Regions from separate parts of the Paenibacillus sp. S-38 genome, predicted to be linked through region 2. Evidence: predicted binding sites of a transcription regulator. Region 2 holds the regulator's gene; each other region holds the start of a gene.
What was found. Region 2 encodes Rex, which represses fermentation and respiration genes when NADH is low (regulators of the CRP and FNR family bind a similar motif). Its sites were predicted from a motif close to TTGTGAAATATTTCACAA; they were not measured.
Positions count from the first base shown of each region.

Region 1: adhE (bifunctional acetaldehyde-CoA/alcohol dehydrogenase) is a predicted target of Rex. The motif match lies at 3,962-3,979, and genes of this name have one in related genera.
Region 3: qoxA (cytochrome aa3 quinol oxidase subunit II) is a predicted target of Rex. The motif match lies at 4,353-4,370, and genes of this name have one in related genera.

Region 1 covers NZ_CP187970.1:1,874,648-1,882,565, forward strand. Annotated here, with positions in the region: gene ACP26L_RS08975 (IS110 family transposase) at 615-1,793, opposite strand; gene ACP26L_RS08980 (hemerythrin domain-containing protein) at 2,441-2,983, shown strand; gene hpf (ribosome hibernation-promoting factor, HPF/YfiA family) at 2,999-3,538, shown strand; gene adhE (bifunctional acetaldehyde-CoA/alcohol dehydrogenase) at 4,025-6,637, shown strand; gene nirB (nitrite reductase large subunit NirB) at 7,004-7,918, shown strand, end outside.
Region 2 covers NZ_CP187970.1:3,235,130-3,243,047, forward strand. Annotated here, with positions in the region: gene panD (aspartate 1-decarboxylase) at 1-320, shown strand, start outside; gene ACP26L_RS14970 (tetratricopeptide repeat protein) at 391-1,035, shown strand; gene dinG (ATP-dependent DNA helicase DinG) at 1,126-3,981, shown strand; gene ACP26L_RS14980 (redox-sensing transcriptional repressor Rex) at 3,978-4,598, shown strand; gene ACP26L_RS14985 (anion permease) at 4,678-5,673, opposite strand; gene ACP26L_RS14990 (DUF47 domain-containing protein) at 5,735-6,355, opposite strand; gene ACP26L_RS14995 (amidohydrolase) at 6,631-7,918, shown strand, end outside.
Region 3 covers NZ_CP187970.1:7,408,080-7,415,997, reverse strand. Annotated here, with positions in the region: gene rhaS (rhamnose ABC transporter substrate-binding protein) at 1-697, shown strand, start outside; gene ACP26L_RS32275 (glutathione peroxidase) at 964-1,449, shown strand; gene ACP26L_RS32270 (hemerythrin domain-containing protein) at 1,531-2,049, opposite strand; gene ACP26L_RS32265 (pectinesterase family protein) at 2,439-3,605, shown strand; gene ACP26L_RS32260 (hypothetical protein) at 3,796-4,056, shown strand; gene qoxA (cytochrome aa3 quinol oxidase subunit II) at 4,435-5,430, shown strand; gene ACP26L_RS32250 (cbb3-type cytochrome c oxidase subunit I) at 5,505-7,484, shown strand; gene cyoC (cytochrome o ubiquinol oxidase subunit III) at 7,484-7,918, shown strand, end outside.

The sequences.
Region 1 (7,918 bases), 1.4 Mb from region 2:
CTATCTCGAGGTTTGGGGCTTCTTTTCGGTAGGTTAGGGGACAATAAGAAACCTGAGTTCCGCTATTCCTCGGGAAATATCGGGAAATGATCGAATAACGCATCTGAGTTCCGTTGATATGAACGTAACCGAGCAACTCCCAGCACGTATCCCTGTTTTTTTGTACTCCAAACTAAGCCTGTCAAGGTGTTCTTTTTGACAGGCGGCTTCATTCTGCCCATACTTGTATACGTGTCTGACTATCAAGTCAGACCCTGCCTTACGGCGAGTAACGGGGTGCAGGGGGCGGTGCTCCCTGCAATGTTTTTTCCTGAGAACAACGGGACATGTCTACATTCCTTGGCACGAGGGCAAAATGGTTCTTTGCGCCGGCTGGCAACCTGATATTCGTGGGTTCTCACATGTGATTACATACGACCAGAGAGTTTCCTGCTAACTATCAACGCACATAAAGCTCCTGTTCCCTTGCTTTGTGCAGCGGAACTACGCGGATTTCTCTCTGCCTAGCTTTGTACTTTGCCCCCGAGCCAAAGAATGTAACGCATCTTCCTCAAATCCGTTCTCTTACCACCTCCTTCTTCGTATTTTCAAACTTCTATTACAAACACAAGCGATTATGCTGCCGCCCTTTGCTTCTGGACTTCCTTGGCTATAGCCCAGATAAATCCCAAGAGCTCCCTGGCCACGGCGGTAACGATGGTTCCTTTGTTCTTTCCCCTGAAGCTTAACCTATTAAATTTATGATGCAGTCTTTTATGCGCCTTCCAAGAGATCTCAATAATCTCCGAGCTTAGCTCCTTTTGCCTCTCCCGCAGGGCTCTTCTTACAGCAGGTTTGCTCCGATAGGTCCAGGCGGCTTCGACCAGTACCCGTCGGATATGCGCATTTCCGACTTTCGTGATTCGCCCTTGCCGGCGGCTGCCTCCGCTTGAACTTTCCGAAGGTACCAATCCGGAATAACTCATAAGCTGCGGCGCAAAAGCAAATCTTCCTGCGAGATCTCCGAGTTCGGCCGCAAGAGTAGTGGCCGTAACTAAAGCAATACCATGAAGTCCTTGCAGCGCCTGAATCATGGTAGCCTGGCACCCTGCCGAAGCCTGCCGTTCCATTTCCTTTTCGTATCGCCCAATCCGGTTTGCGGCCTCCCTGATGGTGTTGCGGTATTCTTGAAAGACGATATCCTCGCACGCATCCGTAAAGCGCAAGGTATCCAGCCAGTTCTCGTAGGCCGATGTCCATAACTTCGTGCCGCCCGGTGGATGAAGCTGGTGCCGAAGCAGGAACTTCGTTAGCCGCTGCTTGTGCCGATTCATATCCTGAACCGCATCCTCCCGGGCCCGAACCAAATCCCGCAGCGCTTCGTCCTCGGGTGTAGGTACGTAGATTTCGGTTAACTCTCTAGCCCTGTAGAGCTGCGCTAAACGTATGGCATCCCTTTTGTCGGTTTTAATGCGCTTGTTGCCATCCAATGCTTTGGGCGCAACGACGCTGCAATTGACAAAGAGTTCAAGGAACCAACGATACAGTTGAAACCCTGTAGGCCCGGCCTCATAGCAAACGTCGAGTTTGATCTCATCGTCCTTTGCAAGCTGCTTGACTAATTTTCGCACGGCCTCTTTGGTATGTGGAATCGTCCCCCAGAACCGTACAGGCTCATCTCGATTTTCCGTGGCGATAGCAACAGCAATTTTTTCCTTGGATACGTCTAACCCTACATACTTTGTGGACATACTCATTACTAACCGACTCCTTTTTGTTTGTAGCTCTGTTTTGGATTTGATTGGTGTATTCACTCCAAGTCATTTCCAACTTCAACCTACGTGATGCAAAGAGGTAGTCGGTTTCGTTCATTATAACTATCTTAAAAACTCTTGTTCTATATGAATTCTGAATCAACACCACACCTGGAAACCGTCCGGCCATAGCAGCCGGGCGGTTTTATGCGTTTAGATATTACGAGGCGGCAGCCGAGCAAGGGAATGGGGTGGAAAATCGAGCGGAGCCTTTGAAATCATGATCATACCTCTAATCACTATTAATGCTCGAATGGACGGGTCAGCACACGGGCGAAGGTTTAAGGTTGAGAGGGTTATGAGGGCGATAAAAGAAGCTGGAGCCCCATGCCCACCCGGCAAGCGCTAAAACGTATGGGTCGACGCACGGTCGTCGGTTTTAAGTTGAGAAGTGTGTGAAGGCATCGGGAGTGTGAGCCTCATACCCATCCATGCAACAAACGAATGGGTCAGTTTCAGAGCCTGATCCCAGTTGATTTGGACGTGATCTGCCCCCATACAATCTCTCGGATCACCGCTCCCAACAGCTTTTTCCATTTTTCCAAATGCCATTTGTTGTGTGATCCACTTCACATACAGGGTACTCGGGCGAAGCGTAAGATGAAGTCAGAAAGAACATTCCAGCAAGATTATGGAGGGATTTCACCATGAAGCATCCTACTCCACCGCATATGGAACTTACGGGCGAAGCCCATGTTACGGAATTGTCCGCCGCTATGGACCGGCTTAGGGAAGAGCATGAGATGCTCGCCAGACTGCTCGAAGAGATGGAAGAGCAGGCTGTAAGGGTAGGCCAAGCGGAGAATCGCACCCAGGCCTGGGGACGGCTGCAGCACCTGCGGCTGTGGACGATCGGCGTGATGCAGGAGCTGGATGCCCACTCGGGCTGGGAGGAAGAGACGCTGTTTCCTTTCCTTGCTTCCTACTTTCGCCTCCGGCAGGAGCCGACGATGATCCCTTCCCTGTGGATGATGGAGAAGGAGCACGCGATGGCTGAAGAGTATGTGGAAACGTTCATGAGAGAGTTCCACAAGCTGCGCGCGGACTCTCCGAAGGAGGAGATGAAGAAAGCAGCTGGCCTGCTGATCCAGGCGTGTTATATCCTGAAGAGTCACCTGGCCAAGGAGGAGCAGATCGTGTTCCCACTGGCCGAGCAGGTGTTGACCGACGTAGATTACCTATTCGCATAAGAGGAGTGATGAGAGATGAGACTGAACATCCATGGCAAACACTTCGAGGTTACTCCGGCACTGGAAGCCTACGCGCAGGACAAAATCGGCCGGCTGGAAGGCTGGCTGCACCCTGACACCGACGTGCAGATCAACCTCTCCGTGCAGGGGCACAGACACCTGCATGTGGTGGAAGTCACCATCCATGAAGAAGGTACGGTGTTCCGGGCGGAAGAGAAGCAGGAGGATATGTACGCCTCCATCGACCTCGCGGCCGATAAGCTCGAGCGGATGACCCGCAAGTGGCGCGAGCGGCTCAGACGCCGCAGCCGGCGCGGGGAGGGAAGGATGGGCGGAGCCGAACCGGCACTGACCGCCACCTATGAGGACGAAGAGACACTCGGCGTCGTACGGAGCAAGCGCATCCAGCTCAAGCCGGTCGAGCTTGAGGAGGCTCTGCTGGAGATGCAGCTGCTCGGGCATGACTTTCATCTCTTTTTTAACCGGGAGACCGGGGTCACGGAGCTTGTCTACAAGCGGCATGACGGAACGTTCGGCCATCTGACGACGGCTTGAGGATAGCCAGGTCCCTAGGCGGACCTGACAGAATGTAAGTGAGGAAGGCTGGCCGGCAGACTCGCTTGGGACTGCAATCGATTGCCGGCCAAGTTTGTCAGAGCCCCAGCCAGAGTGTACAGCGATCCAAGCCAAGTGACGGATCAAAGTCAAGTGACGGATCGAAGCCAAGTTATGGATCGAAGCCAAGCGACGGATCGAAGCCAAGCGACGGACCGAAGCATCGTAAGGCTGCCAAGTGTACGCAGAGTCACAGCGCAGGCTTCCCAGAGTGAGCCAAGTCACAGTCGGAAGGCTGTCCAACGTGTACACAAGTCATACGTCCAGCAGATTCATGCCCATAATGCAGCGTCCCGCCGCCTAACCTCCATGAAAAACTTTCTAATCCAGCCGGATGCTGTAAACCAGATCACAGATCCACGCTTGTGAAAATAGTAACATAGATTGTGGAAAGGCAATCCAATCGAATCATGGAGGCGGAGAGACATGGCGATTAGAGAGAAGCAGGAAGAACAGGCAAAGCCGGCGGCAGAGCAGGAAGTAAGCAGGCTTGTGGCCAAGGCGGTCAAGGCGCAGCAGGCGTTCATGCGGCTCGACCAGGCGCAGGTGGACGCGATCGTGCAGGCAATGGCCCTTGCGGGACTCGAGCAGCACATGAAGCTCGCGAAGATGGCTGTTGAGGAAACCGGACGCGGCGTCTACGAAGACAAGATTACGAAGAACCTGTTCGCGACCGAGTACATCTACCACAGCATCAAGTATGACAAAACGGTGGGTGTCATCGAGGAGAATCCTTACGAGAATTACCGCAAGGTAGCCGAGCCGGTAGGCGTGATCGCCGGAGTAACGCCGGTCACGAACCCGACCTCCACCACGATGTTCAAGTCTCTGATCGCCATGAAGACCCGCAATCCCATCATCTTCGCATTTCATCCGTCCGCGCAGAAGTGCAGTGCGGCTGCCGCACGCGTCGTCATGGAAGCGGCCGTGAAAGCGGGCGCTCCGGAGGGCTGCATCCAGTGGATCGAGCATCCGTCTGTCGAAGCGACGGGGCTGCTCATGAACCATCCGGATGTGGCGCTGGTGCTGGCCACCGGCGGCTCCTCGATGGTCAAGGCGGCTTACAGCACAGGGAAGCCGGCCCTCGGCGTTGGCCCCGGCAACGTCCCGTGCTTCATCGAGAAGAGCGCCGATCTCAAGCAGGCCGTCACGGACCTCATCCTCTCCAAGACGTTCGACAACGGCATGATCTGCGCCTCCGAGCAGGCGGTCATTATTGAAGAGGACGTCTACGCCGAAGTGCGCCGCCTCATGATCGGGTTCGGCTGCTACTTCCTGAACGGCGAAGAGACCGAGGCGGTATCGAAGCTCGTCATCAACAGCGACAAATGTGCTGTCAACGCGGTCATCGTCGGCCAGCCGGCTGTGAAGATCGCGCAGATGGCCGGCATCAACGTCCCGGCCGACACGAAGATCCTGGTCGCCGAGCTGCAGGGCGTAGGCCCGGCCTACCCGCTGTCCGCGGAGAAGCTCAGCCCCGTACTGGCGTGCTACAAAGTGAAGAACGCCGCCCAAGGGATCCAGCGGGCCGCGGAAGTGACCGCCTTCGGCGGGATGGGCCACTCCTCCGTCATCCATTCGAAGAATGATGCCGTGATCGCTGATTTTGCCGCTGCGCTGAAGACCGGCCGCATCATCGTGAACTCGCCGTCCACCCACGGGGCGATCGGCGACATTTACAACACGAACCTGCCGTCCCTGACGCTCGGCTGCGGCTCCTACGGCCATAACTCGACGACCTCCAACGTCACGGCGGTCAACCTGATCAACGTGAAGCGGGTCGCCTACCGTACGGTCAATATGCAGTGGTTCAAGATTCCGCCGAAGGTCTACTTCGAGAAGGGCGCGACCCAGTACCTGGAGAAAATGCCGGACATCTCGCGCATCCTGATCGTCACCGATCCGATGATGGTGAAGCTCGGCTACGTGGAGCGCGTGGAGCATTATCTGCGCAAGCGCCAGACGCCGGTGGCTGTGGAAGTATTCTGCGACGTCGAGCCCGATCCGTCGGTCGATACGGTCGAGCGCGGCACGGATCTCATGGAACGCTTCCAGCCGGACTGCATCATCGCCCTCGGCGGCGGCTCCCCGATGGACGCGGCGAAGGCCATGTGGCTCTTCTACGAGTATCCGGAAACGAGCTTCCAGTCCTTGAAGCAGAAATTCATGGATATCCGCAAGCGGGTGTACAAATATCCGCGGCTTGGCCGCAAGGCGAAGTTCGTCGCAATTCCGACGACGTCGGGTACGGGCTCGGAGGTGACCTCCTTCGCGGTCATCACCGACAAGAAGCAGGGACAGACGAAGTACCCGCTGGCCGACTACGAGCTCACGCCGGATGTGGCGATCATCGATCCGGACTATGTGTACTCCCTGCCGAAAACAGCGGTGGCCGACACGGGGATGGACGTACTCACCCACGCGATTGAGGCGTACGTCTCGGTGATGGCGAACGACTATACGGACGGCCTGGCGATGAAGGCGATCCAGCTCGTGTTCCAGAACCTGGAGAAGTCTTATGCAACAGCGGATCCGGTGGCCCGGGAAAAAATGCACAACGCCTCGACGATCGCCGGGATGGCTTTTGCCAACGCGTTCCTCGGGATCAACCACTCCCTGGCGCACAAGTGGGGCGGCGAGTTCCACACGGCGCACGGCCGCACCAACGCGATCCTGATGCCGCATGTCATCCGCTACAATGCCGGCAAGCCGTCGAAGTTCGCATCGTTCCCGAAATACGACCATTTCGTCGCCGATGAGCGGTACGCCGAGATCGCCCGCATGCTGGGGCTGCCGGCCCGCACGACGGAAGAAGGCGTGAACAGCCTCGTTGACGCGGTACGCAAGCTTGGTCAGGCGGTCGGCATTCCGGCTTCGTTCTCCGAGCTGGGCATCGACCCGCAGGTGTTCGAGAGCCGGGTGGAGGAGCTCGCCGACCGGGCCTTCGAAGACCAGTGCACGACAGCCAACCCGCGGATGCCGCTCGTGAGCGAGCTGGCGGAGGTATACCGCAAGGCGTTCTACGGCCGGTTCGAGTAAACGCGGGAAGCACGCCAGAAACCGATATGGAGCATAGACACGACCCCCTGTAGATAGAAAAAGCATGGCCATCAATCAAAAGCCAGCAGCATAAGGCAGTAGACAGGCGGGGCTGCTTCCGGGCGAAGATGAGCGTCGGCCCGGACAGTTCCGCATTCTTTTTACAACACAATTACATTCCGCACAAGGCGGCAAACAGCACGCTTACTCTTGAACATCCCACAGGGCCCTTGTCCTGTGTCCGACTATAGAAGGGGATGTGAATCCCCTGGCATATATGTACGTTTCTGTTAACTTGTATTAATTTACCAATCCAGGCCGGCGGGCCTGGCAATCCCATAGGCAAGCCGGAGGAGGCAGTATTCCATGAACCCTACTACTACACGTCAACGTCTGGTCGTCATTGGCAACGGTATGGCCGGCATCAATACGGTCGAGCAGATCCTGAAGCTGGACCCGCAGCGCTACGAGATCACGGTATTCGGCAGCGAGCCGTATCCGAACTATAACCGGATTCAACTGTCCTATGTGCTGGAGAAAAGCAAATCGATCGACGAAATCATCCTGAACTCCTGGGAATGGTACCAGGAGAACGGCATTGAGCTTCGGACGGGTACGACGGTAACGAAGGTCGACACCGAAGGCCGTATGGTCCATACGGAGGACGGGACGGTGGTTCCGTACGACAAGGTTATCGTCGCTACGGGCTCCAAGCCGCTGATGCTGCCGATCCCGGGCGCGGACAAGGAAGGCATCGTCGGCTTCCGGGACATCGCCGATTGTGAGACGATGCTCCATGCGGCGAAGCTGTACCGCAAGGCCGCCGTCATCGGCGGCGGGCTGCTCGGCCTGGAGGCGGCCAAGGGCCTGCTGAAGCTCGGCATGGACGTGACCGTCGTCCACCTGGTCGAGGAGCTCATGGAGCGCCAGCTCGACCGGACGGCCTCGCTCATGCTCCAGGCGGAGCTCGAGAGCCAGGGGCTGAAGTTCGCCACCGGCCGGCAGACCGCCGAGTTCCTCGGGGGCGACCGGGTGACGGGCCTGCGCTTCAGCGACGGTACGACGCTCGAAGCCGAGTTCGTGGTCATGGCGGCGGGCATCCGGCCAAACACCGAGGTGGGCCGGGCAAGCGGCCTGACCGTGAACCGCGGCATCGTGGTGGATGACTACATGCGCACCTCCGCGCCGGATGTGTATGCGGTGGGCGAGTGCGGCGAGCACCACGGCGTCTGCTACGGGCTGGTCGCCCCGCTCTTCGAGCAGGGAGCCGTGCTGGCGAAG
Region 2 (7,918 bases):
ATGTCGGCAGCATCACCATTGATTCCGATCTGCTGGACCTGATTGACATGCTTCCGAACGAGAAGGTGCAGATTGTCAATAATAACAACGGAGCACGCTTCGAAACCTATATCATTCCGGGCCCCCGCGGCTCCGGCGTCGTCTGTCTGAACGGGGCGGCTGCCCGCCTCGTGCATCCCGGCGACACGGTCATTATTCTCTCGTATGTCATGCTCTCCGATGAGGAAGCGCGCAAACACGTGCCTCAGATTGCCATCATGGGCGAGAACAACCGCGTAGTCAGCGTGCTTAAGGAAGAAATTCATTCCACGGTTTTGTAGTCCTGCATGAAACGTGACGGGTAGACGCACAATGTAACTACAGTAGACGAAGCGTAAGGTGGGATCAGCCGTGTTCAAACATCTTTTTGCTTCTATGAACGAGATGCTGGGCGAAGTCTTGGCGGACTACCCGTCCTCTACCGGTGTCAAACGCAGAGAGCTGCAGGAAAAGCTCCGCGCGCTGAAAGCCATGAGCGACGCATGCATTGAAGAGTGGCTGCAGTTCGAAGAGACGATGGGTCAGGGGATGCGCGCGGCCGGCATGACGCTCAGCGGCAGCGACCCCTCGGATCCGGAGGTGGCCGGCAAACGAACCGAGCTGTTCATCCGCGGGCAGGGTTTTTACAAGCTGCATATGTTCGATGAGGCCATTGCTGAATTTCGTGAACTGGTCCGCCTGCAGCCTGATTTTACTCTGGCCCGTATCTATCTTGCGATGTCGCATCTCCGCAAAGGGGAAATGACCGAGAGCTACACCCAGTTTCATTTTTTATCCCAGCTTACCGAGAATCTGCAAATTAAGGCGATTTCTTACAATGCGATGGGCTGCATCCAGGCGCAGCAGCAAAATTTGGATAAGGCCTGTGAGTTTTTCAATTTGGCTTACCGCACCGATCCGTCAAGCGTTCAGCCTCTGCTTGAGCTGGGCGTTTGCAGTGAAGGAAACGGCGGCCTGCAGTTTGAGATTTCCCCATCCCGCGAACCGCTTTCATAAGAGCATGGCCAAGATTGCTATTCCCTTTTGAACGCAAGATTGGTATGCTTAAGGGGAGAGTAGTGGAATGAAGGGATTGACACAGCACGTATGAAATTTGCAGTTCTGGATTTTGAAACGACCGGGAGCACGACTGCGGATCGCATAATCCAAGTCGGGCTCTTTATTATAAATGATCAAGACATCACGGACAGGTATACTTCTCTCGTCAACCCGGGCGTAAGTATACCTTCTGCTATAACGGCACTTACCGGTATTACGGATGAGATGGTGAAGGAAGCGCCTTCGCTGGATACCGTAATGGCGGAGATGGTGCCTTTACTCGAAGAATCGGTCCTTGTCGGACATAATATTGCTTTTGACCTGGCATTCCTGCAGCGGGCACTTGACGAAACGGGGTACTTTCCGTTCGATGGCCGTGTACTGGACACGATGGATGCCCTTCGCGTTCTCTTCCCCGGACTTGGATCGCTTCAGCTCTCGATGGCCTGCCAGGCGCTGGGGATTGTCCACGAACGTCCGCACCAGGCCGACAGCGATGCCGAAGTGACCGCAGCCCTGTGGAGCCGCTGCATCGATCGATTTCAAGGGCTTCCTCTGATGACGCTTCAGCGCATGGAGATGGTGTTCGCCGATTCCGCAAGCGATTTCGGATGGTTTGTCCAGGAGATGCTGCAGTACAAAGAGCTTCATTCGCCGCTTGATCCCGATGCTGACCGCTATTTCAGGCAATTTGCGCTGAACGTGCAGGAGTGGGGCGATGAAGAGCCGGTTCGCACACCGGAGGAAGTCCGGCAGCTGCCCGATGACTTCGGGGATTTCTATGAAGGTCTCCGCACGGCGCTGAAGACGAAGTTCGCGGCCTATGAGGAACGCGAGGCGCAGGTTCAGATGATCAATGAAGTGGAGCAGGCGTTCGAGCAGGAGCGCCACCTTATCATTGAAGCGGGGACCGGTACAGGCAAGTCGCTGGGGTATTTGATCCCATCCCTCTATTACGGGATCAAGCACGACGAGAAGGTGGTGATCTCCACCCACACGATTAACCTGCAGGAGCAGCTGAGGGAACGGGATGTTCCGCTGCTGCATGAGCTCTTTCCAATCGGCTTCGAAGCTTCCGTTCTAAAGGGAAGAAGCCACTATCTCTGTCTCCGCAAATTCGAACAGAAGATGAATTTGATGGATTTCGAGCACGGCAAAGAAGACCGCGTGACCGCAGGGCAAATGCTGGTGTGGCTTGGAGAGACGAAGCACGGAGATGAGGAAGAGCTGCATTTTGTTGGGCGGGGACGCCAATTCTGGCATTCGGTCGAAAGCGATACAGAATCCTGCCTGAACCGCGCATGCCCCTGGTTTAAGCGATGCTTCTATCACCGGGCTAGACATGAGGCGAGCTCGGCTGATGTAATTATAACGAACCACTCTCTCTTGTTCACAGATACCAAGGCGGAGAATCGTCTGCTGCCGGCATACAAGCATCTTGTAATAGACGAGGCCCACCATTTTGAGGATGTCGCAGGGAAGCATCTGGGCATTGAGCTGCATTATCATGGGCTTGCTAACGCCATCTTCTGGCTCTACAAGGACAGCCGGGCCGGACAGCTTTCCTCACTGCGATTCAGACTTCAGCGTCATGAAGACGAGAAGGCGAAGGCCTGGTGCACGCTGATTGACGAGGCAGTAGAGAAGCTGCTGCTTCTGAAGGAAGAGTGGGAGAACCTCTCCGAGCTTCTTTACCAGTTACTAGTCTCCCGCAGCGATCCATCTCAGCAGAGCGAAGGGAATGCACTGGTGTTCCGTCTGCGCAAAGAAAGTCTGCCGTCGGGCTGGGAGAAGCTGATGGTGACGGAAGAAAATATCATGCTTCTGTTCAACGATACGCTGAAAAAAGTGGAACGCCTGGTCTCGGACATCAAAGAAGTACAGGACGATTACGACGTGCAGGGTGTTCTTACCGATCTCAGCGGCTCGGTCAAAGAGCTGCACCGGCAGAGAGATGCCCTGCACTTCTTCATGACCATGCCGGATGAGAACTATGTGTATTGGATGGAAGCCGGATTATACAACAAGAACCGCTCGCTCCAGCTGTCTTCTGTGCCGATTGACGTGAGTTCAATGCTCCAGACGCAGTTCTTCGGCGTGAAGGACAGCGTGATTCTCACTTCGGCCACCTTGTCAGTCGGTAAGTCCTTCGACTATACCTGCGAGCAGCTGGGGCTGAAGAAGGCCGAAGAGAATGGGAAGCTTCATACGGTGCTGCTGCCATCTCCATTCAATTACAGGGAGCAGGCGCTGGTTGTCATCCCGAGAGACTTTCCTACGCTCAAGGGAGCGGCGGGAGAGAAGGAGTTCATGGACCGGCTGATTCCGTCGCTGGCGGAAGTAGCTCTACAGACACGCGGCCGCATGCTGGTGCTCTTCACTTCCAACCGGATGCTGAAGCTGGCTCATGCCGGACTCAAGGATATGCTCGCTTCCTTCGGGATTACGGTGCTCGGACAGGGCGTTGACAGCAGCAACCGGAGCAAGCTGACGCGGTTGTTTCAAAACAGCAAAGCCTGTGTGCTGCTCGGTACGAGTTCCTTCTGGGAGGGTGTCGATATTCCTGGAGATGCCCTGACCTGCCTGGCGATTGTACGGCTTCCTTTCCAGCCGCCCAATCACCCTCTCGTGGAAGCCAAGACAGAGAAGCTGAAGCAGCGGGGCATGAACCCGTTCATGAAGCTGTCGGTACCCCAGGCGGTCATCCGCTTTAAGCAGGGCTTCGGCCGGCTTGTGCGGACCGCGGCCGATAAAGGCATCGTGATCATCTACGACACGAGAGTGATTGATACGCAGTACGGCAAGTATTTTCTGTACTCGCTCCCGGGTCCCAGAATCGAGCATATGAACTCGGGTCAGCTCGTGCCAAGAATAAAGCAGTGGATGGGTGAGAACGAAGCATGAAGACGATAAAAATATCGGAAGCGGTTGTCCGCAGGCTGCCGATCTATCTCAGGTTCCTCAGTGAGCTCAGTAAAAAAAATGTACAGACTGTCTCCTCCCAGGATCTTGGCGTAAAGCTGGATCTTAACCCCGCCCAAATCCGCAAGGATCTCGCTTATTTCGGGGAGTTCGGCAAAAAAGGGATCGGTTATGATGTAGATTACCTCATCGAGAAGATCCGCCAGATCCTCAAACTGGACAAAGTGATCCCCGTCGCCCTGGTGGGCGCGGGGAATCTGGGAAGGGCGCTTTGCAATTATAACGCTTACTTGAAGGATAACATGAAGATTGTCGCCGTATTCGATGCACAGGAAGCGAAAATCGGCGAATCGATCAATAACCTAAAGGTGAAACCGATGTCGGAGCTGAACCAGGTCATTCAGGACGCGAAGGTTCGCATCGGGATCATCACGGTGCCGGCGGCAGAAGCCCAGGAGGTAGCGGATCGGTTCGTAGAAGCAGGCGTGGAAGCGATTCTAAATTTTGCTCCTCTGATCATAAAGGTTCCCACCGAGGTTCGGGTGCACCATGCCGACTTTACTACCGAGCTTCAAAGCCTGGCCTACTATTTGGACTAATTTGAACCACACCATGTAAATATAGTGAACATAAAAAAGCCTGGAGCCAAGCTCCGGGCTTTTCTTGCACTAATCTCAATTAAAGGCTGAAAATAATTTTGTAAATAAGGTAAGCAAGAAGCATGGAGATGGGAATCGTAATGACCCAGGTCATCACCATGCGGGTAACCGTCGCCCACTTCACATCATGAAACCGCAGGACCGAACCCGTACCGATGATGGAGGACGAGATGACATGCGTGGTGGAGAGCGGCATGCCAAGATGCGTAGAGATCTGAATGACAATGGAAGAGTTCAGATCCGACGCGAAGCCGTTGACCGGCTCGATCTTCAGAAGCTTCTTGCTCATCGTCTTAATGATGCGCCAGCCGCCGATCGATGTGCCGAGACCCATCGCGGTTGCTGCGGAAAGCTTCACCCAGAGAGGGACATCCAGCGTGTCCTGGTATCCCATCGAGACGAGACCGAAGACGATAATTCCCATAGCCTTCTGGGCGTCATTCCCGCCGTGGGAGAAGGAGAGCAGAGCGGCCGAAATCACCTGGAAGCTCCGGAACGTACGGTTGAGCTTCGTCCGGGAGCTGTTTCCGCTCACGACAATAAGCTGCCGGATAATCCACATAATAATGAACCCGGTAGCAAAGGCCACGATAGGCGATAGGACGAGAATAAGAACGATGGATTTGAAGCCGGCCCAGTTCAGAGCCCCCATTCCGGCGCCGGCGATAACCGCTCCCGCAAGGGAACCGATCAGCGTATGCGAAGAGGAGGAAGGGATTCCGTAGTACCAGGTAAGCAGGTTCCAGATAATCGCAGAGATCAGGGCCGCCATAACTATATGCATGCCGTTCTCAATGGTGGCCGGGTTGGCTACCGAACCACCGACCGTCTTCGCAACCTCCGAGGAGAAGATGGCTCCGACAAAATTCAAAGTCGCTGCACCGATCACCGCGACTCTCGGGCTCAAAGCACGGGTCGAGATGGAAGTGGCAATGGCGTTGGCCGTATCATGAAAGCCGTTAATGAAGTCAAAGAGCAGCGCCAAAGCTACAATGATGATAATGGTTGTTAACATGGGTTCCTCCCTAAAGCTGCCGCTGGATCAAGTGGTGGGTTGGATTAGCAAACAGGTCCCGTTAGGAGTAACGCAGGACTACGCTGTCTAAGATGTCGGCCACGTCCTCGCAGGCATCCGTTGTTTCTTCCAGACGCTCGTACAGCTCTTTAAGCTTAAAGTCGTGATACGGGTCTTTCGGATTCATGAAGATCTCACGAATCCCTTCGCGCATCAGACGGTCAGCTTCGTTCTCAAGGGAGTTGATCTGTACCGTGTGCTCGGAGAGCTGCATGTATTTTTTCTTGGCCAGAAGCTTGAAGGCATCGAGAATGTGCTGACAGCTGGCCACGATGACTGCGGAGAATTCCTTCATATAATTATCGGAAACCGTAATGTTTAAGTAATCGAAACGGGCGATGGTGGCTTCGATGCCGTCGAGCACGTCGTCGAGCTTGGTGGCCAGGGTCATGATGTCCTCACGGTCGAGCGGCGTGATAAAAACCTTGTTCAGCCCTTTGTAGATCTGGTGTGTGATTTGGTCCCCTTTATGTTCGAGATCCTTCAGCTGCGGGTAGAAGTTGGCCGGCGGCTCGGTACCCATCACCGCATCGCGGAATTTCTGCGCAGCATCCAGTGTGTTTTCCGACGCTTTGATCAAGAGCAGCAAAAAGTCGGTGTCGTTTTTTTTGGTAAAAAGCATTGTTTTTGGCCTCCCAAGATTGTGAAAGATTGTGAAATTTACAATAAAAACATATTTTTTTCGGGTTTTATGTAGAAAAACAGCCCAAATTCACACAAAATTAAAAATAACATACTCATGTAATGATTTGCAATCTTAGTTTGTCCTTCAAGCTTCATTCTAATGAATGTTAAGGGGTGCCAGCAAGAGGGGCGTGCTCTGGTCAGCTTGATTTCTCTTCTTCTAATGTTGTACATTGAAATCAAGGCGGTAAAGGCTGCGAGAGGAGTATAAAAGTGAAAAAAACGAGAATAGATAACGGCATTTTTATTACCATGAACGAGGAAAATCCGGTGATCACCGGTACGATGATCGTGGAAGGCAGCCGGATTGTGTACATAGGAGAAGCGCCTCAGGGCGAGCTTGGTGAATGTGACGAACGTGTGGACGGAAAGGGCAAGCTTTTCCTCCCGGGCTTTGTTAACACACACGGGCATGCCGCTATGTCTCTGCTGCGGGGCTACGGGGACGATATGGCCCTCCAGCTGTGGCTGCAGGAGAAGATGTGGCCCATGGAAGCGAAGTTTACGGCGGCGGATGTCCGCAGCGGCACGCTTCTCTCGATCCTTGAGATGGTGAAGGGCGGAACCACGACGTTCGTAGATATGTACGATCATATGAACGAAGTGGCCAAAGCCGTGCAGGAGAGCGGTCTGCGTGCCTGCCTGACGCGCGGCGTCATCGGTCTCTGCCCGAGGGATGTGCAGGACGCAAAACTCGAAGAAGCGGTCCGCTTCGCGAAGGACTGGCATGGCGGAGCGGACGGACGGATCACGGCGATGATGTCCCCGCATGCGCCGTATACTTGTCCGCCGGACTATATCGAACGGATCGTGGCCGCGGCACATGAGCTGAATCTTCCGATACATACCCATATGTCCGAAACGGCCCGGGAAGTACAGGAGAATGTGGAGCAGTACGGTGCGCGTCCCGTGGCCCATCTCGAGAAGCTTGGCGTGTTCTCGCGGCCGACGCTCGTAGCTCACGGCGTTCATCTCACAGATGAAGAGATCGGCATCCTGAAGCAGTACGATGTTAGAGTATCCCACAACCCGAACAGCAACCTCAAGCTGGCCAGCGGGGTGGCGCGCGTACCTGAATTGCTGAAAGCAGGCGTCCTGGTCTCGCTGGGAACCGATGGGGCGGCGAGCAACAACAATCTGGATATGCTCGAAGAGATTCGCTTGGCGGCTTTGATTCATAAAGGGGTCTCGGGCGATCCGGTAGCCGTACCGGCTTGGGATGCGCTGAAGCTGGGAACCTTGGACGGAGCGCGCTCCATCTGGTTGAAAGACGTAGGTACTCTGCAGCCGGGCATGAAAGCCGACTTTATTGCAATGGATATAGACCAGCCCCACTTCTACCCGCGCACGAACCTGATCTCTCATGTGGTCTATTCCGCGACTTCCAGAGACGTTACCGATGTGTGTGTGGACGGGCAGTGGCTCATTCGCGGCAGGGAATGCCTGACCCTCGATGAAGAGAAAATCATGTATGAGGCCCAGTCCGCCTTCGAACGGCTGA
Region 3 (7,918 bases), 4.0 Mb from region 2:
GGCGATGAATGCGGGCATCAAGGTGCTCTCCCTCGACTCCGCGGTGAATGCGCAGAGCCGCATGGTGCACGTCAACCAGGCGGATCCGGAGCGGATCGGCCGGGTGCAGGTGCAGGCGATCTCCGAGATGATCGGCGGCAAGGGTGAGATCGCCGTGCTCAGCGCGACCTCCCAGGCGACGAACCAGAATCTGTGGATCGACTGGATGAAGAAGGAGCTCGAAGATCCCAAGTACAAGGACGTGAAGCTGGTCAAAGTAGCGTATGGCGACGACCTCCGCGACAAGAGCGTGTCCGAGACGGAAGCGCTGCTGAAGTCGTATCCGAACCTGAAGGGCATCATTGCCCCGACCACGGTAGGGATTGCGGCGGCAGGCAAGGTGCTGACGGACAAAGGACTGAAGGGCAAGGTGCAGCTCACCGGCCTTGGCCTGCCGAGCGAGATGGCGCAGTACATCGAATCCGGCGTGTCGCAGTGGATGTACCTGTGGAACCCGGTAGACGTAGGCTATCTGGCGGGCTTCACGGCCGACGCGCTCGTGCAGGGCACGATCACCGGCAAGACCGGCGACAAGTTCAAGGCCGGCCGTCTCGGCGACAAGGAAGTGATCGCGGACGACAAGGGCACGCAGATCATGCTCGGCGATCCGTTCAAATTCGACGCCAAGAATATCGGCGAGTGGAAATCGGTATACTAGACCGAAGGTAAACAGGCTTCTCAAGCAGTAATGCCCAAGCAGGCTCCCAGGGTGTGGTTCCGTTACCGCGCCGCCGGGAGTCTGTTTTTTATATGAATACCCCTTCCGTGGAGGGTTGCCGTAAGGCGTGGTGTTTAATATAGAAGAAACAAGAAGAAGAAACGACGATATGACACTGGACACCCCAAATTAATTGTGTAAAATTTAATAATAAAACCGGAGTATGGCCATGTCTTCGCTCCACCATTCCTTAGGAGGTCCCGCCCATGTCCATCTATGATTTCGAAGTGACCACCATCCGCGGCGAACAGGCAACCTTGGCCCCTTACCAAGGGCAGGTGCTGCTGATTGTGAATACGGCAACCAAGTGCGGCTTTGCACCGCAGTTCAAGGGACTGCAGAAGCTCTATGACACGTACCGTGACAAGGGCTTTGCCGTGCTGGGCTTCCCGAGCAGCCAGTTCCTAGACCAGGAGCTGCACGATAACGCGGACATTGCGCAGGCCTGCGAGCTGAACCATGGCGTGTCGTTCCCGCTGTATGCGAGGATTGACGTGAACGGCAGCGCGGCCCATCCGCTGTTCCAGCACCTCAGCAGCGAAGCCCGCGGCCTGCTTGGCTCCAAGGCGATCAAGTGGAATTTCACCAAGTTTCTTGTCGACCGGAGCGGCCGCGTCGTGAAGCGTTTTGCCCCCACCGATACCCCGGAGATGATCGAGAGCCAGGTCGCGGAGCTGCTCGAACTAATATGAGAAATACCCCCAAGTGCGGCCTTCCTACAGCGTGCGCGCGCTTGGGGGTTATTGGTTTGGAAAGCCGCCGGGTTCATTCACCTAGAAACCTCCAAATGCGTTCGAACGGTCGGCCAGGGCGTCGATAATCTCTTCTTCCTTGCGGAAATGATTCTTGAGTATGGCATTGGCCTGAACCAGCATCGAAGCCAGTTCTTTGGCTTCCTCCTGTTCAACCGGTGCCGTCAGGCGCTCCACAGGCTCGATGAAGGCCAGGATATACTGCTCGGCCAGCTCATGCTCCTGCTCCATCAGGGTGAACTGCTCCAGCGTCTCGCCGAAATACCAGGTAATCATCGGGAACATGACGGCGTCCTCCCACGCCGAGTGGGCCTCGAGCTCCGCCCAGAACGCTTTGACGGTCTGTCCCAGCTGCAGCAGGGCAGGGGTCCAGTTGCCGGTTTCATCCTGCAGTCCGATGGTCTTGGCCATGGCGTACAGCTCTGCGAGCTTCTCTTCGAGCATCGTATGTTCTTCCTTAAGACGGGTGATGGCTTCGGTAAGCCGGTACAGGGGATGGGTCAAGGTGGTGAAGACGGCCTGCGTGTCGATGGTTTTCATTGAAAATCCCTCCGTGGCAGCCATGGGTTCTGGCTTTGATGGTTTCAGTATAAGGGATGGGCGCTCGGGGATATGTGAAGTGAATCACTAAGCGGGTCATTTCTTGATGAATCGGCCAGCGCCGGTGAACGAGGAGGATGGGAAGCCGCCCTAGTGATCGCAGTGGCGGCCAGGCAGTCCTTCGAGACGGGACGAAGGGTTGTGCTCGGGGAATACCGGGCGTGCACCCCATAATCAATAGATTGGATTTGCGCGGCGCTACCTGCGGAACCCGCCTTGCCGTGCACATCGGTTACCTGAGGGCTATGGATTGCCATCCTCTCTTGAGCTATGGTGAATTGGAAGCGATTGCAGCCATCCATTTTCAAACGATGAGGAGAGATGAATTGATGAAATCCATGAGATCCGTACCTTTGGCGCTTGGCGCATTCCTGCTGGTATCCGCCGCGGCCCCCTGGGGAGTCCTGCCGGATTCAGCCATCGCAGCCTCCGCTGCAGCCGATGGAGCCGCAGTTTCAGCCTCAACGAACAAGGAGCGGGAGCCAATGACCAAAAAAGCAATCGTCGATTCGTCTTACCAAGGAACCGAAGGGGCCGTCATCGAAGGCGTGAAGCAGTACCGTTCCGTGCAGAAGGCGATCTCCGACGTGCCGGCGGACCAGGCTTCGCCTTATGTGATTTATTTGAAGGCCGGCATCTATAAGGAAGTCCTTACCGTGGACAAGCCGTATGTTACCCTCATAGGCGAGAACGCCAAGCGCACGGTGATTACTTATGATAATGCCAGCGGAACACCGAAGCCGGATGGCAGCGGCACGTACGGAACTACGGGCAGCGCCACGGTGACGGTCAAGGGAGAGAACTTTACGGCGGTCAGCGTAACGTTCGAGAATTCGTTCGACGAGGCGAACTCGCCGTACCAGAACAAGCAGGCCGTGGCGATCAAGACGCAGGCGGACCGCGCGATCTTCAAGGACTGCCGGTTCATCGGCAACCAGGACACGCTCTATCCGAACCTCGGCCGGCAGTACTTCCTGGACTCCTATATTGAAGGGGATGTCGACTTCATCTTCGGCGCCGCGACGGCGGTCTTCGAGAATTCCCGCATCCACTCCCTGGACCGCGGCTCCGATACCAATAACGGCTATATTACGGCAGCCAGTACGCTGAACTCCAATCCGTACGGTTATCTCTTCATCAACTGCCGGCTGACGAGCGATCTCGGAATGGAAGGCACGGTGTCCCTGGGCCGTCCATGGCAGCCCGGCGGCAATACGAACGCCGTAGCCAGCGTCGTGTTCAAGCACACCCACATGGGAAGCCACATCACGTCGACCGGCTGGGTGGATATGGGCGCCTCCAAGGCGGCGAACGCGCGCTTCTTCGAATACGACAGCAGAGGCCCGGGCGCACTGAAGAGCCCCACACGTCAGGTGCTTACGAAGGAGCAGGCGGACCTCTATACACCGGAGGCCTACTTCGGCGATTGGGACCCGAAGAAAGTGTTGGAGGGGCTCCGTCCTTCCTTCGCCAATCCGTCCCTTGGACATAAGTAGAATAACCCCCGGCAGCAGGATCCTCCGTCATTTGGACGGGGGATCTTTGTTTGCGGCACCCTTCTTTGAAAGCGGTCAGACTTTTGTCTAATTTTTGATCAAAAAGTGAATAATCTTTGAACAAAACGGGTAAAGTATGTTATACTGATTTTAGTAAAGCACTTACATTATCTGTTTTGGAGTGATTCCGATGACGACAAAAACAGCGACAGCACAAAGAGAAATCCATGGAGAGCGCGATGTAAACCGCCTCGTGGTATGGATGACGGCAGCAGCTTGGATCTTCCTGGGCTTCGGACTACTTCTTAGCCTGTTGAACTTACATCACTTCAGCGACCGCAACACAAGCCTGATGATCGGGATCGGCTGCATGGTCGGCAGCGTTCACATTTATGTGATGCGGACAGCGATTCATCTGGTGCATTCCCGGGCATCGAACGCGGAGAAGTGAAGAATTACGCTCCGATATTATGCAGATTAGGTTAAAATTGATAACACCTCCATTCGGCACCAGGCCGAAGTGGGGGTGTTTTTGTGATTTTGTCAGCTTCGTGACAAACTTATTACAGAGAAAAGGCGAAGTTTTGACGTATTTGTTAACCCCCGCGTAAAGCTGCTGAGAATCTGCTATGTTATATATATCACTTCTGCTTGGAGTCGTAAGTTATCAAAACTGTGCTGCATGGATGAATTGGGAAGTGAATAATCCCTCCAAGGTTCAGACAGCGAAGCTTTGAGAGCTTGCGTTTGTGATTTTTGTCACAAGATTTGCCGTACCGCTATGTTAAAATGTCAACCGTAGATTGAGGAGAATGGAGGACCACCCACCATGCAACAAACCAAACGGACGCTTCGCAGGGCGCTGCCGCTCTTGCTCCTGCTCACAGGCGTACTGCTGCTTTCGGCCTGTGGTGAACAGCCGATGGTTCTGGACCCGAAAGGGCCGATCGCCGGGGATCAGAAGGACTTGATTCTGATTTCATCCCTCTTGTGCGCCGTGATACTCGTTCCGGTTCTCGCCCTGACCGCCTTCATCGTATGGAAATACCGTGAGCGGGAAGGCAGCACGGCGGCCTATGAGCCGCACTTCTCCCACAGCACCAAGCTGGAGCTGGTCTGGTGGGGAATTCCGATTGTCATCATCATTATTCTGGCTGCAGTTACGGCTCGTTATACGTACGCGCTGGAGCCGTCGAAGCCGATCGAATCCGAGAAGAAAGCTCTCACGATCCAGGCAACCTCGCTGGACTGGAAATGGCTCTTCACGTATCCGGAGCTCGGCATTGCTACCGTGAACTATCTGCAGATCCCTGAGGATGTTCCGGTCAAATTCGAACTCACGAGCGACGCGCCGATGAACTCCTTCTGGATTCCGCAGCTCGGCGGGCAGATGTACACGATGTCCGGCATGGGCATGACGCTCTTCCTGCAGGCGGACCACGCGGGCCGTTATTACGGTTCCGGTGCGAATTTCAGCGGCGAATACTTCGGCGACATGAAATTCTACGTCGACGCTAAGCCGCAGAGCGAGTTCGATGCCTGGGTGAAGGAAGTCAAGGCTTCGCCGGCGAAGCTGACGAACGAATCTTACGAGAAGCTGGCGGAGAAGGGGACTTCCCCGGTTATGCTCTACTCCTCCTTCCCGGAAGGCCTGTTCCAACGCATTGTCACCAAATATGCTCCGGGCGGACATGCACACGGGCAGACCCAAACGGTGCCCCAGTCGAAGACCGATCCGGTGCAGAAGCCGCTGCCTGACGCCAAGGATGACCATACCCAAGGCGGTTCGACCGGCACGAATCATTCGGGACACACGGGCCATTAATACGGCTTGAAACACCCGTACCACAGGAATGCCTGTGAATTACAAGGATAAAACCAGCGAAAGGAAGTCCTCCCATGCTCGATAAGATTCAAGAGTTCGCATCCGAGTTTTTCGTTACCGGGGACCCGCTGATCCTGGGGGCGCAAGTCAGCATCGCGATCGCGATGGTGGCCATCGTGTTCGTCCTGACCTACTTCCGCAAGTGGGTCTGGCTCTGGCGCGAATGGCTGACGACCGTCGACCACAAGCGGATCGGTATCATGTATATCATTTGCTCCATTCTCATGCTCTTCCGCGGCGGGGTCGACGCCCTGCTGATGCGTCTGCAGCTGGCCGTGCCGAATGCGGAATTCCTGCATCCCGAGCACTATAACCAGATCTTCACGACGCACGGCGTCATTATGATTCTCTTCATGGCGATGCCGCTCATGTTCGGCTTGTTCAACGTCATCATGCCGCTGCAGATCGGCGCGCGTGACGTAGCTTATCCGTTCCTGAACGCGCTGAGCTTCTGGCTGTTCTTCTTCGGTGCGATGCTGTTCAACGTCTCGTTCATCATCGGCGGTTCGCCGGATGCCGGATGGCTCGCTTACCCGCCGCTGTCAGGTCTCGAGCACAGCCCGGGCGTAGGCCAGAACTTCTATATCTGGGGGATTCAGATCTCGGGTATCGGTTCCCTCGCGACAGGCATTAACTTTATCGTCACGATCCTGAAGATGCGCGCACCGGGCATGACGCTGATGAAGATGCCGATGTTCACCTGGTCCGTCTTCTCCAGCTGTATCATTATTATCTTCGCGTTCCCGATTCTGACGGTTACGCTGGCGCTGCTCTTCCTGGACCGCTTCCTCGGCGCGCACTTCTTCACGCTCGACGGCGGGGGCAATCCGATGATGTATATCAACCTCATCTGGATGTGGGGCCACCCGGAAGTATACATCGTCATTCTGCCGGCGTTCGGGATTTTCTCCGAGATCGTCGCGACGTTCTCCAAGAAGACCCTCTTCGGCTACAAGTCCATGGTCTTCGCCATGTTAATTATTAGCGTCCTTTCGTTCTTCACCTGGGTTCACCACTTCTTCACGATGGGCTCCGGCGCAGACGTCAATGTATTCTTTGCGATCACCACGATGGCGATTGCCATCCCGACCGGCGCCAAGGTCTTCAACTGGCTGTTCACGATGTACCGCGGGCGGATCAAGTTCACGACTCCGATGATGTGGACGATTGCCTTCATTCCGTGCTTCGTGGTAGGCGGGATGACCGGTGTGCTGCTCTCCGTAGCGCCTGCCGACTTCCAGTTCCACAACAGCTACTTCCTGATCGCGCACTTCCACCAGGTCCTGATCGGCGGCGTGGCGTTCGGTTACTTCGCCGGGCTGTACTACTGGTGGCCGAAGATGTTCGGCTTCAAGCTCAACGAGCACCTCGGCAAATGGGCCTTCTGGCTGTGGAACATCGGCTTCTACGTCTGCTTCATGCCGCAGTACTTCCTGGGTCTTGACGGGATGACCCGCCGGATCAGCACCTACGACTTCGACATGGGCTGGGGCCCGCTCAACATGGTCTCCACCGTGGGCGGCTTCCTGATGGGGATCGGCTTCATCTTCCAGGTATGGCAGATTGCTTACAGCATTAAGTATCACGAGAAAGACGTCACCGGCGATCCGTGGGACGGCCGTACGCTCGAGTGGTCGATTCCTTCACCGGCACCGGTATACAACTTCGCCGTAACGCCGCACGTCGAGCATGTCGACGACTGGTGGGAAACGAAGCAGAAGCGGGCAGCCTCCAAAGGCACAACGAAGGAGCCTCGTCCGGTTTATCAACCGATTCACATGCCTGAAAATTCCGCGATTCCGTTCGTGAAGTCCGCACTCTGGTTCTTCGTCGGCTTCGGCTTCGTCTGGGATTGGATGTGGATGGCGATCCCGGCCCTGATCGGCGTAGGGATCTGCATGCTGGCCCGTTCGTTCACGTATGATGACGATTATTATATCCAAGTAGACGAAATCGAGCGGACTGAGGCCGCGCTGAGAGGAGGAAAGGCATAATGGCACAAGCACACGCTGCCGCCAAGGGCGGGCACGACGACCATCACGATCACGGCCATCATGACCTGGAATCGATGAAGACGTTCGGCTTCTGGCTGTTCCTCATCACCGACTGTATTCTCTTCGGCACCTTGTTCGCCACGTATATCGTGCTTCACGGCAATACCAACGGGGGACCAACCCCGGAAGAGCTGTTCCAGATGCCGATGATCATTGCCGAAACGTTCATTCTCCTGACGAGCTCCTTCACGAGCGGTCTCGCAGTCCTGGCCATGTACCAGGGCAAAGTGAAGCAGCTTATCGGCTGGCTGATCGTTACCGCACTGCTCGGCGCGTCCTTTGTCGGTCTTGAGGTCACCGAGTTTATCCACATGGTGCACGAGGGAGCGACGATCTCCACCAGTGCGTTCCTCTCCGGCTTCTTCGCGCTGGTA